Regions from separate parts of the Pseudoalteromonas sp. 4NS20-0020 genome, predicted to be linked through region 4. Evidence: predicted binding sites of a transcription regulator. Region 4 holds the regulator's gene; each other region holds the start of a gene.
The links. The regulator sigma-54, encoded in region 4, starts transcription at its own class of promoters, with help from an activator protein. The targets are predictions, from matches to a motif close to GTTGGCACGNNNNTNGNNT.
Positions count from the first base shown of each region.

Region 1: AC27JL_RS04500 (amidase family protein) is a predicted target of sigma-54. The motif match lies at 2,165-2,183, and genes of this name have one in related genera.
Region 2: AC27JL_RS11330 (BON domain-containing protein) is a predicted target of sigma-54. The motif match lies at 1,830-1,848, and genes of this name have one in related genera.
Region 3: AC27JL_RS18505 (EF-hand domain-containing protein) is a predicted target of sigma-54. The motif match lies at 1,821-1,839, and genes of this name have one in related genera.

Region 1 is NZ_BAAJMI010000002.1:109,843-113,043, forward strand. It holds gene AC27JL_RS04495 (gamma-glutamyltransferase family protein) at 1-789, opposite strand, end outside; gene AC27JL_RS04500 (amidase family protein) at 786-1,994, opposite strand; gene AC27JL_RS04505 (putative 4-hydroxy-4-methyl-2-oxoglutarate aldolase) at 2,334-2,816, opposite strand; gene AC27JL_RS04510 (TetR/AcrR family transcriptional regulator) at 2,820-3,201, opposite strand, start outside.
Region 2 is NZ_BAAJMI010000004.1:159,865-163,065, reverse strand. It holds gene AC27JL_RS11335 (mechanosensitive ion channel family protein) at 1-667, shown strand, start outside; gene AC27JL_RS11330 (BON domain-containing protein) at 1,437-1,757, opposite strand; gene srmB (ATP-dependent RNA helicase SrmB) at 1,999-3,201, opposite strand, start outside.
Region 3 is NZ_BAAJMI010000010.1:45,838-49,038, forward strand. It holds gene AC27JL_RS18495 (TrkH family potassium uptake protein) at 1-754, shown strand, start outside; gene AC27JL_RS18500 (flagellar brake domain-containing protein) at 791-1,453, shown strand; gene AC27JL_RS18505 (EF-hand domain-containing protein) at 1,918-2,130, shown strand; gene AC27JL_RS18510 (calmodulin) at 2,275-2,487, shown strand; gene AC27JL_RS18515 (EF-hand domain-containing protein) at 2,568-2,783, shown strand; gene trkA (Trk system potassium transporter TrkA) at 2,851-3,201, opposite strand, start outside.
Region 4 is NZ_BAAJMI010000001.1:235,986-239,186, forward strand. It holds gene ptsN (PTS IIA-like nitrogen regulatory protein PtsN) at 1-359, opposite strand, end outside; gene hpf (ribosome hibernation promoting factor) at 364-651, opposite strand; gene AC27JL_RS01030 (RNA polymerase factor sigma-54) at 678-2,177, opposite strand; gene lptB (LPS export ABC transporter ATP-binding protein) at 2,247-2,972, opposite strand; gene lptA (lipopolysaccharide transport periplasmic protein LptA) at 2,969-3,201, opposite strand, start outside.

The sequences.
Region 1 (3,201 bases), on a different contig from region 4:
TTTTAGCTTATCAACGGTTCCGATTATTTGTAGCGAATGTACGCCTTGAGTAGGTGCAGGTAAGTTATAACAATTAATACCCGACAAATTAGCATTTAGCGGGCTTACTACATCGGCTTGCGTGTTGGCAATATCATTTGGGGTAATAATACTGCCAGCTTTGGCTAAATCGGCTGCAAACGAGTCGGCAAGTTCGCCTTCATAAAATGCATTTAAGCCATGTTTAGCTAAATGCTCAAAGGTATCGGCAAGTTTTGGGTTTTTAAAATGTTGGCCTGCTTTTAACGGTTTGCCATTTGGGATGTATAGTGCTTTAAATGCATCATTTGTATTGGTAACCGTCGCGAGTTTTTCGCAGCCTGCTTGCAAACTTTTGGTAACAGTAAACCCTTCGCGGGCAAGTTTGATAGCTGGGGCTAAAATAGTACTTAGCGAAAGGACTGCGTGCTCATCTAATTCAAGGGCTTTTTGCCAGCCACGAAGTGTAGCCGCTTGAGTCAATGCGCTTAAACCGCCACGCTCTGGTATGTGTGGCTCATTGCTGTAGGCGCTGATGTTGTTTGGTGCACGCCCGCATGCATCAATAGCGGTGGGTGTGCTTTGGTTTGGGTTGTCAATAAGCCAAAAACTGTCGCCACCAATTGAGTTCATATGTGGGTAAACCACGCTAATAGCAGCGGCTGCTGCAACCATAGCTTCGGTGGCTGTGCCGCCTTGCTTTAATATTGAGGTGCCTGCCTCGGTCGCTGAAAAGTGCGGGGCCGTAAAGGCAATGTTGTGTGCGTTCATGTGAGAGTTTCCTGTTTAAAATATGCAGCTAGTTGTGTTGCGCAGGCAAGTAAGCTTTTATCGTTATTGTGGCTCATCATGAGTGAAAACCCATATGGATGGCCATTTGCTAGATTAGCCAATGGTAAGTGAACTTGCGCCGAGCGGCTCAAGCCCGCAATAGCCGATAGCGTAATTATTTGCATGCGTAAGGCACTTGTGTCGGCGCCCAATTTAGGTGCGGTTGTTGGGGTTGTTGGCAAAAATAAGCAGCTAGTTGAATTTAGGTTTTTAGCAATTAATGTTTGCCATTGGGTTTGAACGTTAAGTGCTTCTTTTTCTTCTTGGGCGGTTAGTGCCAATGCCATTTTAAAACGGGCTGCAATTGCCGGAGCAAACTGGGGAGGCTGCTCCGGCAACTGAAGCCAATCTTTGTGCGCTTTAGCAATAGCACGTCCTTGCAATATTCTAAAACTATCAGCGAGTTCGCTTAATAAGCTGATGTTAGGTAGTTCAAATTCTTTGTGGTGTTTAAAATAAGGTTTGGTTTTTTTAAGCAATTGTTTAAGTGGTGCTTGTAAAACTGGGCTGACTAGCTCAAATAAGGGCTCACAAATAACCAAGGTATTTACACTATTAATAGCTTGGCTTGGTAACAATACGTCCCCTACTTTTTCTAATAGTTCTGCACTTTGGGTAAGCCAGCCAATGGTATCAAAAGGGGGAGCTAGCCGGATTAGGCCGTCTTTTTCAATTACGTTATGGCTTGGCCTAATACCAAATAAGCCGCAGTAACTTGCGGGTATTCTAATAGAGCCTCCGGTATCGGTGCCCAACCCGATGTCAGCTAAATTGCCGGCTACTGCGGCGGCTGATCCCATACTAGAACCACCGCATGCATGCCCTTTTATTTTGGGGTTTTGTGCTGCGCCATAGTGAGTATTATTACCTTCTAAGCTATAGGCAAGCTCGTCGGTATGGGTAAAACCTTTAAAAATACAGCCAGCATCCATTAATTTGTTAACACTACTTGCTGTTTGCTGGGCAGGTTTTGCTGCTTTAAACCAGCTAGGGTTACCTGCGCTGTTGCGCTCGCCTTTAACTGCAAATACATCTTTTACGGCTAGGCGCTTAGTGCTTAGTATGCCCGTTTGACTTGATTGCCAATTACTGGGGCCATGGTCACAAAATATACCTGTGTTTTTAGTTTTTAATTGCGTGTTCATTTTGTAACCCATCTACATAAAACTGACCAAATGGTTATTTACTAATTTTAAATTGAGTAAAAGAGAATAGTGTTGTTATTTTTTTCAGCTCTCTACGTAATATCTTATTTTTATTAACTGAGCACTAATTGTACTTTGCATCGGTGGTTTGGTTTTAGCGAACTTAATACAAGCAAAACAAATGCCAAAAGTAAATTCCTGTCCGATTGGTCAGGTTTTTGGGGGTTGCAGAGGCGGATTTATAATTTTGAAGTTTTAAAGTGGGTGTTTTTAACCGCAAAACAAACCAACTTGGTGCATTGCTGCACCAAACTAGTTGTTATTATTTACACGAATTTATTAAATAAGGGGGGCTTTACTAATTATTAGGCCATTAACGTCGCCATACAGCCAATCGTTTGGTGCTATTGCGGTATTTAGCATATTAATAACTTGGTCTTGATCGCCAAAACCGCGCTTAAGTGTGCTACGAGGGGTTGAACCAATCGCCATTACAGGTAAATCCATTGTTGCAAGTATTTCTATATCGCGGCAACAACCATTTATTACAACACCTTCCCAGCCATTTTGTAGCGCGCGTTCGGCCATAATGTCGCCAATAAAAGCAAAACGTTTGCTAGCAAACCCATCAATTACTAACACTTTCCCTTTACCATCTTGGTGGAAAACATCGGCGGCAAGCGAGTTGTCTTCTGGGCAGGTTACCGTTACTGCTTGGCCACTAAAGGTGGTTTTTTTACCAAAGTGGCGCAATCCACTATCTGCTACTTGAACCGAGCTGCGGTGATCGTCGAATAGGTCAGGGGTTGTAAAGTTTTCCATGTGTTAGGCCTCGTTTGGGGCGGGTATTTTTAAGCCAATACCTTTTAAAATTATGTGGGCAATTGATTGTGTTATTTGTGCCACGTCGGTTTCATCATATTCTAATTTGTTCATGACTAGCAGTACTTCTGCTTGAAAGTCTGCGTAGTATTGTGTTGTTGACCAAATAGTAAATAAAAGGTGATGGGGGTCCACTTGGTCTATTTTTTTTGCGTCCATCCAGGATTGAAACACATCAATTTTTTGTTTAACCCAAGGCCGTGTATTTGTTCTAAAGTAGTTTTGTAAATAGGGGGCGCCACGCAAAATTTCATTGGCAAATAAACGAGATTGAAGAGGTTGGTTTACGGCAAGTATTACTTTACTTTTTATGTAGTTATAAAGC
Region 2 (3,201 bases), on a different contig from region 4:
CTCTTTATTAGCCGGTGCGGGTATTGTTGGTTTAGCCATAGGTTTTGCGTTTCAAGATATGACCGAAAACTTGATTGCGGGCATAGCAATGGGTATACGCAAGCCCTTTAAAACAGGAGATGTAATAGAAACCGACGACGTGTTTGGTTCAGTGCACTCAATAAACCTGCGTAACACGCTAATAGAGAGCTTTTACGGGCAATTAATTTTAGTACCAAACAAGGTATTATTCAGAAATGTGTTAAAAAATTACACCACACTTGGAGTTAGACGCATAGAGGTACCGGTAGGTATTTCGTATGGTGACGACATTGAAAAAGCGAAAGAAGTTATTGTAGATAAGATTAACAATTTGGACTTTGTCATTCGTAAAAACGAAACCGATGTTTATGCTGAAGGCTTTGGCGACAGTAGCATTAATTTATTGGTGTGGTTTTGGATTAAATACCCAGGTGAACCAGACTTTATGACAGTGCGCCATAAAGGTGTAGTTGCCGTTAAACAAGCGTTGGATGAAGCTGATATTAGTATTCCATTCCCTATTCGCACGCTCGATTTTGGTATTAAAGGCGGTGAAAAACTCGATGCCATGATCAGCGATAAAATTAACCAGCAATCATCAAATAAAGGCAACGCTGGTGGAGCTGATTCAGGCCAAAACGAATAAATGAGCCATTAATACCAGTGGGAATTATTTACTCACTCGCAACGCAATTTTACATTTAAATACGCGTTGTGGGCTTAAATAAAAATGACTTATGAGTCACAACGACTAAATGCAGCTTTATAAAGCTGCATTTTTTTATGGCTATTTAAGTGTTTGAGAAGGTGAGAGCAACGTTAATTGATTATTGATTAAGGCCTATTTACCTTTTGGGGTGAAATTGAAAGCGGGCTATGTGATATATCGATAAGGCTAAGCCTATTGTGTAGTTACTTCCCGAAACCGACGATAACGCAACATAAATATAAAACATGCAGTAACTTTTGTGTTCCTCTCATAGGTTGCTTCTCCTTGTTGCCTAAATAATAGTTAATAAGGAGCAAGTAGGGCGTATAAGCTGTATACGACTTTAAGTTATACCTACATAGGCGAAGTCATTAAAATAATGCAGGAGTAGGTACTTAGCTTACTGGGTCACAAATCGCGCACCGTAATTATGTTGCTCCTTGATAGAACACGCTTTAATAATGTCAGTTAAACAGGCCTAGGCTTAATATAAATTTATTATTTAAAGAGCGGATTATTTTGGCAAATATTAGGTTGTAATGTATGCAATTTACAATTGGTATTAGGCGGTAAGTAAGAGGTAATTAAAGCGAGTTTTTTATTGTAGTTAATGTGAGTTGCAAGTAAATACTGGCACAAAAAAGGCGCAGCATGTGTTGGAGTAACATGCTGCGCCTAGGATCAATTGAGTTAATAAAAATGCGATTTAAATAACACTAATTTTGTTACGGATGATTTTAACCCCATCCATATTTTCTAAAAACTTTTGAGCAAGCGCACGTTCAAAACCGGTTTGCGCTTGACCATGTAATACTACCTCGCCATCTTTAACCTGTACGCGAATATTGCTTAATGCAAAGTTGGGGTTAGTACGAAGCGTGCTTGTAATGGTTTGCTGAAGGTTAGGTTGAGTTGCTACGCTGCTGACTACGGCTAGGTGTGTTGCTGCACTCACTTTGGTAGCGCAGGCTAACAAAAATAAACAACAAAACGAAACTAACGCGATAGTTAACTTTAAGCGGTTCATAACTCAATCCTTTTTATATCAATTAAAAATTTAACCAAACCATTAAATACTCTGGCTATTCTGTGTGTACCATTACAAGTTCAGTGCCATTTTTAATTTGTTGAAATATAAGGTTATTTTATTAAGTGAGAATTCAGGTGGGCAATAATTACATTTAAATGGGTAGGTGTTACATGCACCGGTTACATATGTTACACGCATTAAAAAGCCGGCATACGCCGGCTTTGGTAAATATGCTAAGTTACTTTTTCTTTTTAACTTTCGCTTTTTTCTTTGCTTTCATTTTTACTGGATCTTTGCGCTTTTTAACCGGTGGCTTAGCCTCTTTATGCTGAGGCTCTATGCCTTTAATTACACGGCGTTTAAGCTTTTGTTCAATGTAGCGTTCTACTTTGTACAAAATACCGATATCATGCGCTTCAACTAATGAAATAGCGATGCCTTTTTTACCTGCGCGACCAGTACGGCCAATACGGTGAACATATACGTCGGCGGTACGTGGCATATCAAAGTTAATAACGTGGCTAATGTCAGATACGTCAATACCCCGAGCAGCTACATCTGTTGCAATTAATATTTTAGTGCGGCCACTATGAAAGTTTTCCATTGCTTTCATGCGCTTGTCTTGTGGCATTTCACCTCGCAGCCAAGCGGCTTTTACACCGTTATTAGTTAATTCACCAATGAGAGTTTCTAAACGTTCACGGGTTTTAACAAATACAATGGCTTTACTCACGTCTGGGCCGTTGAGGGTGTTGACTAAAAGCTCGAGTTTATGGTGGTAATCATCAGCAAGATGAACCCACTGGTGAATTTTAGCTTTTTCTTTACGAGACGACTCAGCTTCTAACAAAGCCGGATCGTTTAATGTGGTTTCTGCAAATCGCTCTACGCTGTCACCCTCAAGGGTTGCTGAGAATAAAAAACACTGACGGCGGTTTTTAGCTTCATCACAAATACGGCTCATTTCTTTTTTGAAACCCATGTCTAGCATGCGGTCGGCTTCATCAATTATAAGCATTTCGACATGTTCAGCATGAAAGTTTTCAGTTTCAAGGTATTCCATTAATCGCCCTGGTGTAGCAATTAACACGTCGTTATTTTTTTCAAAAATTTCTTTATGCGTTCCGTAGTTAATACCGCCGGTCACGACACCTATTTTTAGGTGTGTACGTTTGGCGAGTAACTCACATTGCTCATGAATTTGATAAGCCAGCTCACGTGTTGGCGTCATTATTAATACGCGGGCAAAACCAGGTTCACGGCGCGGAAAATCCAATAAGTATTGAATCGCAGGAATTAAAAATGCCGCTGTTTTACCTGTGCCAGTTGGCGCAGACGCTAAAATATCACGTCCCTGAAGAGCTTCAGGAATAGCTTGTTGTTGAATACTGGTTGGCTTCTCGTAGCCCATTTTATCAATGGCATCGAGTAATTTGGTATC
Region 3 (3,201 bases), on a different contig from region 4:
CGACAGCCCGGTTATTAACTTTATTTGTGTATTCTTTTTAATCATTGCCGCTATTAACTTCTCCTTGCACTACGCTGCGGTGGCAAGCCGGAACGTGCAGGTCTACATTCGCGATCCCGAGTTTAAAGTATTTTTATGCATTCAATTGGCGCTGGTGGTTATTTGTTTTACTGTGTTGTCGTCGAACGAGATATACGCCAATGGTGATGAAACCCTTGACCAAGCACTATTTCAAGCGGTATCAATGAGTACAACGGCGGGTTTTGCTACCGATAACTTTTCAACATGGCCGCTGTTTTTACCTATTTTATTAATATTTTCGAGCTTTATTGGTGGTTGTGCAGGGTCTACCGGGGGCGGTATGAAAGTGGTGCGCGTGTTTTTACTTTACCTGCAAGGCGTACGTGAGCTAAACCGCCTAGTGCACCCTCGTGCTATTTATTCAATCAAACTTGGCCGTAAAGCATTGCCCGATAAGGTTGTAGAAGCTGTGTGGGGGTTCTTCTCTGCCTATGCTTTAGTATTTATTATTATTATGCTGGCGCTTATGGGTACGGGAATGGATAATATTACGGCGTTTTCGGCCACGGCAGCGTGTTTAAATAACTTAGGTCCAGGGTTGGGTGATGTTGCCTCGCATTATGGTGCAATAACCGACGGCGCTAAATGGTTGCTGACTATTGCAATGGTATTTGGCCGACTAGAAATTTTTACTTTGCTTGTGTTATTTACGCCTACGTTTTGGCGCGGATAAAACACAACGTTTTACTACTATGTTTATGGAATGGATATGCCAGCAACACATGCAGATAAATTAAATAATATACCGGTTGGCAGTTTAGTTGACTTAGAAATATTAACACCCACTAGCAGTAAGCGCGTGAAAACAGAAATGGTAGGCTTGCTTGATGAAAAGTTTATTATTTTAAACTTTCCTACAGCCAAACGTTTACCGGGTGGAAATGATTACTTACGAGATGGCGTCACCGTAGTTGTAAGAGCATTAATAGAGGGTGACGATGGACAAATAATTGCGTTTAGACAGCAAATTAAATCTATTGCATCACACCCCGTTAGGCTGATTTTTATAAACTACCCCAAGCAAGTTCAGCTATTTAGTTTACGTTCGCAAACCCGTATTCCAACTCTATTACCTGCAAAACTTAAACTCAGCGATGACAAGGTACTCGATGGTGTTATAAAAGATATTTCGCTAACGGGGGCTATGTTTGATGTAAAAACTGACGCAGATCTAGAAAGCATCAAAGACTCACAATGCACTGTGGTATTAGGTAGTAATAGCAAAGGCTTTGAAGGCGAAGTGTGCAGCGTGAAAGATCATAATGCAGGCGTGCGTTGCGGTATTAAGTTATTAGCCAGTAAAGAAGAGATGAAAGCTTTTATGAAAGAGCACTTTATTGACCCCGCTATGATAGAACTCGATGCCGATTAGGTTTTAATGTCGCTATTTTGCAACAAAATAGCGACTTTTTACTTTATGAACGAAAATAAATTACCAACCTCTAAATTATTATTTTTTATTAAATAAAAACAGAGGTATAGCATTCAAATTTTTTATATTTTATTTTATTTTTACACCTTGTTCAGTTTAAAACTTCCTGCTCAATACCTAATTACACCTTGATCATTTAAATAACTTCGCTTTGTGGTTTTTTACATTAAACCTAAATATCTGATTTTTAATAACTTATAGTTTTTAATTAAACCAGCGTTGCTAAATAGCTACAAAAATAATGCTTAGATTTGCACTTTTTTCAGTATTTAACACGTAAGGCACTGAAAAATATAAACTAATAAATATTGGCATTTAAGTTGTAATAGTCTGGTTGTACTAATCGAAAAACGTGATTAACAGTAAGTACCAATCACTCACATACAACTTGAAGGATACATACTATGAAACGCATTAATAAAACATTAGCACTTATCGCACTCGCTTCTTCGTCAGCCGCTTTTGCAGGCTCTGACTTTAATACACTCGATGTAGACGGTAATGGTGCAATTAGCCAAGCCGAAGCATCAGTTGATGCAAAATTAATGAGCATGTTCTCAGAGCTCGATACAGACCAAAATGGTGAGTTATCAAAAGAAGAGTTTTCAAAAGCCTAAATTCAGTAAATGGAGTCCTGAGTTGCCAAAGACAACCTAAGTAGGCAAGGGAGCTTACGAAAAAGGATAACAAGGAAGTGAAACCATTTTAAAAGGTAATAAGCCCATTTTTTTGATAGAACATTAAGCATGAAGGATTAAGTTATGAAACATTTAAATAAAGCACTAGCACTTATTGCATTAGCGTCTTCTTCAGCTGCGTTTGCAGCATCAGATTTTGACAGTTTAGATACCGACAGCAGCGGAGCAATTAGCCCAAGTGAGGCGGCAATAGACACCGATTTAATGGCTGAGTTTACAGAGCTAGATACAGATGGTAACGGTGAGCTTTCTAAAGATGAGTTTGCAAAATTTTAAAGTTAACCGGTATTGGTTTAGCTATTTTTCACAGACAGGGATCTTAGAAAAGGATTTCTCATTTTACTAGGAACATCACTATGAAAACATTAAATACAACACTTGCGGTTTTAGTTTTAGCATCTTCTTCAGCAGCTTATGCAGCGGTAGACTTTGCATCGTTTGATAGCAACAGTGACGGTGTTATCAGCATGGAAGAAGCTCAAGTAAACTCACAACTAGTGAAAATTTTTAAAGATTTAGACACAGATGGAAATGGTGAGCTTTCTAAAGAAGAATTTGCCAAAGTACAGTAGCATTGATAAGCCCCAATCATACTCCACTAAAGCCGCCATGTTCAGCGGCTTTTTTGTGTTTGATGCGTTATAAAAATATAGCACTTACTTGGAAGAGCTTTTCTACTACGTTGATATGCTTTTTATCAATTAAAAACATAATCACGTGATCGCCCGACATAATAATGGTGTCGTCGTGGGCAATGAGTACATCGTCGTTACGCACAATGGCCCCAATAGTTGTTCCGGCTGGTAGCTTTATATCGGCAATTGCGCGGCCAACTACTTTGGAGGTATTTTCATCGCCATGAGCAACTGCTTCAATAGCCTCTGCAGCCCCTTTACGCAATGAATACACGTTAACAATATCACCTCGACGTACATGGGTTAACAATGCAGAAATTGTTGCCTGTTGCGGCGATATGGCAATGTCTATTTC
Region 4 (3,201 bases):
ATCGTTGCTAGCGTCTTTAAATGCTGTTGGTTATCGCCTTCAGGTACGATGAGTGCAACAAAAATATCAACAGGGCGGTTGTCTATAGCATCAAAATTAATCGGTGTTTCACTTACTAACACCAATGCTAAAGGTTCTTGTGCGCCGCTCATTCGGCCATGTGGAATAGCAATGCCTCTTCCTATCCCTGTGCTGCCTAGCTTTTCGCGGGTTAATAAAGCGCCCAAAATATCCTGTTGAGATAAATACGGTAATTTATCGTGAGCCAGCTCGCTAATAAACTCTAAAATTCTTTTTTTACTATTAAAAAGGACCGCAGCTTTACTGCAGTCCTGGCATATAAGTGAACTTAATTTCATCATATTAGTGTCGAGCAAGCTTCTCTTTGTGTTTAATTACTTGACGGTCAAGCTTGTCAATCAATGAATCAATAGCTGCATACATATCTTGATGTTCAGTGGATGCGAATAATTCAGCACCACTTACATGAATAGTTGCTTCTGCTTTTTGATTTAATTTTTCTATATCAAGAATGACATGAACATTATTAATATGATCAGAGTGCCTTTCTAGCTTCGCAAATTTGGTATTTATATAGTCTCTTAATGAATCAGTTAGTTCTACATGACGACCAGTTAAATTTAGTTGCATAAGCATTACCCTCTTTGTTTAGCGTCTTAAATCAGGCTCTTTCGCTGATTTGACGGTGGAATAGCCAGAGATTCGCGATATTTTGCGATTGTACGTCTCGCTACTTTAATTCCTTGCTCAGCCAATATATCCGCAATTTTGCTATCACTCAATGGTTTTGCTGAGTTTTCTGCTGCGATTAATTTTTTAATAAGTGCACGTATTGCCGTAGATGAACATTCTCCACCATTTTCGGTACTTACGTGGCTTGAGAAAAAGTATTTAAGCTCAAATATTCCACGCGGTGTGTGCATATACTTTTGCGTAGTTACGCGCGAAATTGTTGATTCGTGCATTTCTACCATTTCGGCAACATCATTTAAAACCATCGGTTTCATGGCTTCTGGCCCGTGTTCAAAAAAGCCCTGTTGTTGTTTAACAATACAGTTAGTTACTTTTAAAAGTGTATCATTTCTACTTTCTAAGCTTTTTATAAACCATTTAGCTTCTTGTAAATGTGAGCGAATAAATTGACTGTCGCCGCTTGATTTAACTGTACGCGACATCGCTGCATATTGGCTGTTTACACGAATTTTTGGCATGCTGTCTGGGTTTAACTCTACAATCCAGCGGCCTTTAATTTTTTTAACTGACACATCAGGTATTACATACTCAGACTCTTCTCGTACTATTGTGTCTGCAGGCTTAGGGTTGAGAGTATGAATAAGTGTCATTACTTCTTTAAGCTCATCTTCTTTGAGCTTCGTTTTTTTCATTAATGTACGGTAGTCACGAGCAGCTAACAAATCAATGTGCTCTGTTAAAATCATTTTTGTTTCATCAATAAAAGGCGTGCCTTTATCAAATTGATTTAACTGAATACACAAGCACTCTTGTAAGCTACGTGCCGCAATACCCACTGGGTCAAATAGCTGAATGCGCTTTAAAACCGCTTCTATTTCGTCAAGTTCAACCTCAACGTCATCGTCGTTATCTTGATTAAAGCTCTCTAAAATCTCTTCGCAGCTGAGTGTCAGTATGCCTGAATCATCCACCGCTTCTACAATAGCAATAGCGATGGCTTCATCTGTAGGGCTAAATGGCGTTAATTGTAATTGCCACATTAAGTATTCGTGAAGCGTTTCAGTTGATGCGCCCTGATATATAGACTCATCTTCAGGCATTGGGCCTGAAGATGATGCAGGGGCTGCACTCATATACTCATCCCAGCTAACATCCATTGCCATGTCGTCACTTACGGTATCTTTAGCAAGCGCTTCACCACTGTCTTGTTCATACTCGCTAGGGGCTTCATCGGCAGATACGGTTACTGTAACTTCATCGTTATCTGCTTTTTGCTCATTTTTGCCCGCAAGATCATCGGCATAGTCTTGCTCCTCAACCTCAAGTAATGGGTTGCTGTCGAGCGCTTCTTGTATTTCTTGCTGAAGATCCAATGTGCTTAATTGCAGCAAGCGAATAGCTTGTTGCAACTGAGGTGTCATTGTAAGTTGCTGGCCCATGCGCAGCTGTAGTGATTGCCTCATGTATCTCTAACAATCCTTTTAAGTTGTTATAGTTAATACTAGCAGATGCTTATAAATAAGGCGTAAATGTTACAGCCTAAATTGCTCGCCTAAATATACATCGCGTACAGTTTTATCATTTAATACGTGTTCAGGGGTACCAGAAGCAATCAGTTCCCCATGAGAAACAATGTAGGCTTTTTCGCAAACATCAAGGGTTTCTCTTACATTGTGGTCTGTTATTAATACGCCAATCCCACGGTTTTTCAGGTGTTCAATAATTTTTTTAATATCTAATACTGAGATAGGGTCAACACCGGCAAATGGTTCGTCTAACAAAATAAACTTTGGATCTGCGGCTAAAGCACGTGCAATCTCCACTCGGCGACGTTCTCCGCCCGATAATGCCATGCCTTTGCTGTCGCGAATGTGTTGAATGCTAAATTCATCTAATAGATTATTCAATGTATCTTCTCTGGCTTGTTTAGTGAGCTCCTTTCGAGTTTCTAAAATAGCCATTAAGTTTTGATACACTGTTAATTTTCTAAATATAGACGACTCTTGTGGTAAGTAGCCAATGCCTAATCTAGCACGACTGTGCATAGGTAAAAGCGTAATATCGTTATCATCGATAGATATTTTGCCTTTGTCGCTAGGGACTAAGCCTACAATCATGTAAAAGGTTGTTGTTTTACCTGCGCCGTTTGGCCCAAGCAAGCCTACAATACTGCCAGCTTTAACTTCTAAGCCCACATTTTTTACAACTTCACGGCCTTTGTAGCTTTTGGCTAGTAGCTCTGCTTTTAATGTGCTCATGGTTGGCCTTTGTCATTTTTTTTAGGCTCCACAGGCACTAAGATAGTGTGTACACGGTCAGTTGAGCTTTCATCTTTTTCGGCGCTAATAAGCTGCTGTTCTATATCGTAGGTAATGCTTTTAGCATTCATTTTTTGCCCAGCTTGAGATATCTCTGCATCTCCAATTAATGTTAAAAAACGCGTTGAAACATCGTACCTAACTTCATTAGCGCTGGCGCTCATTATTG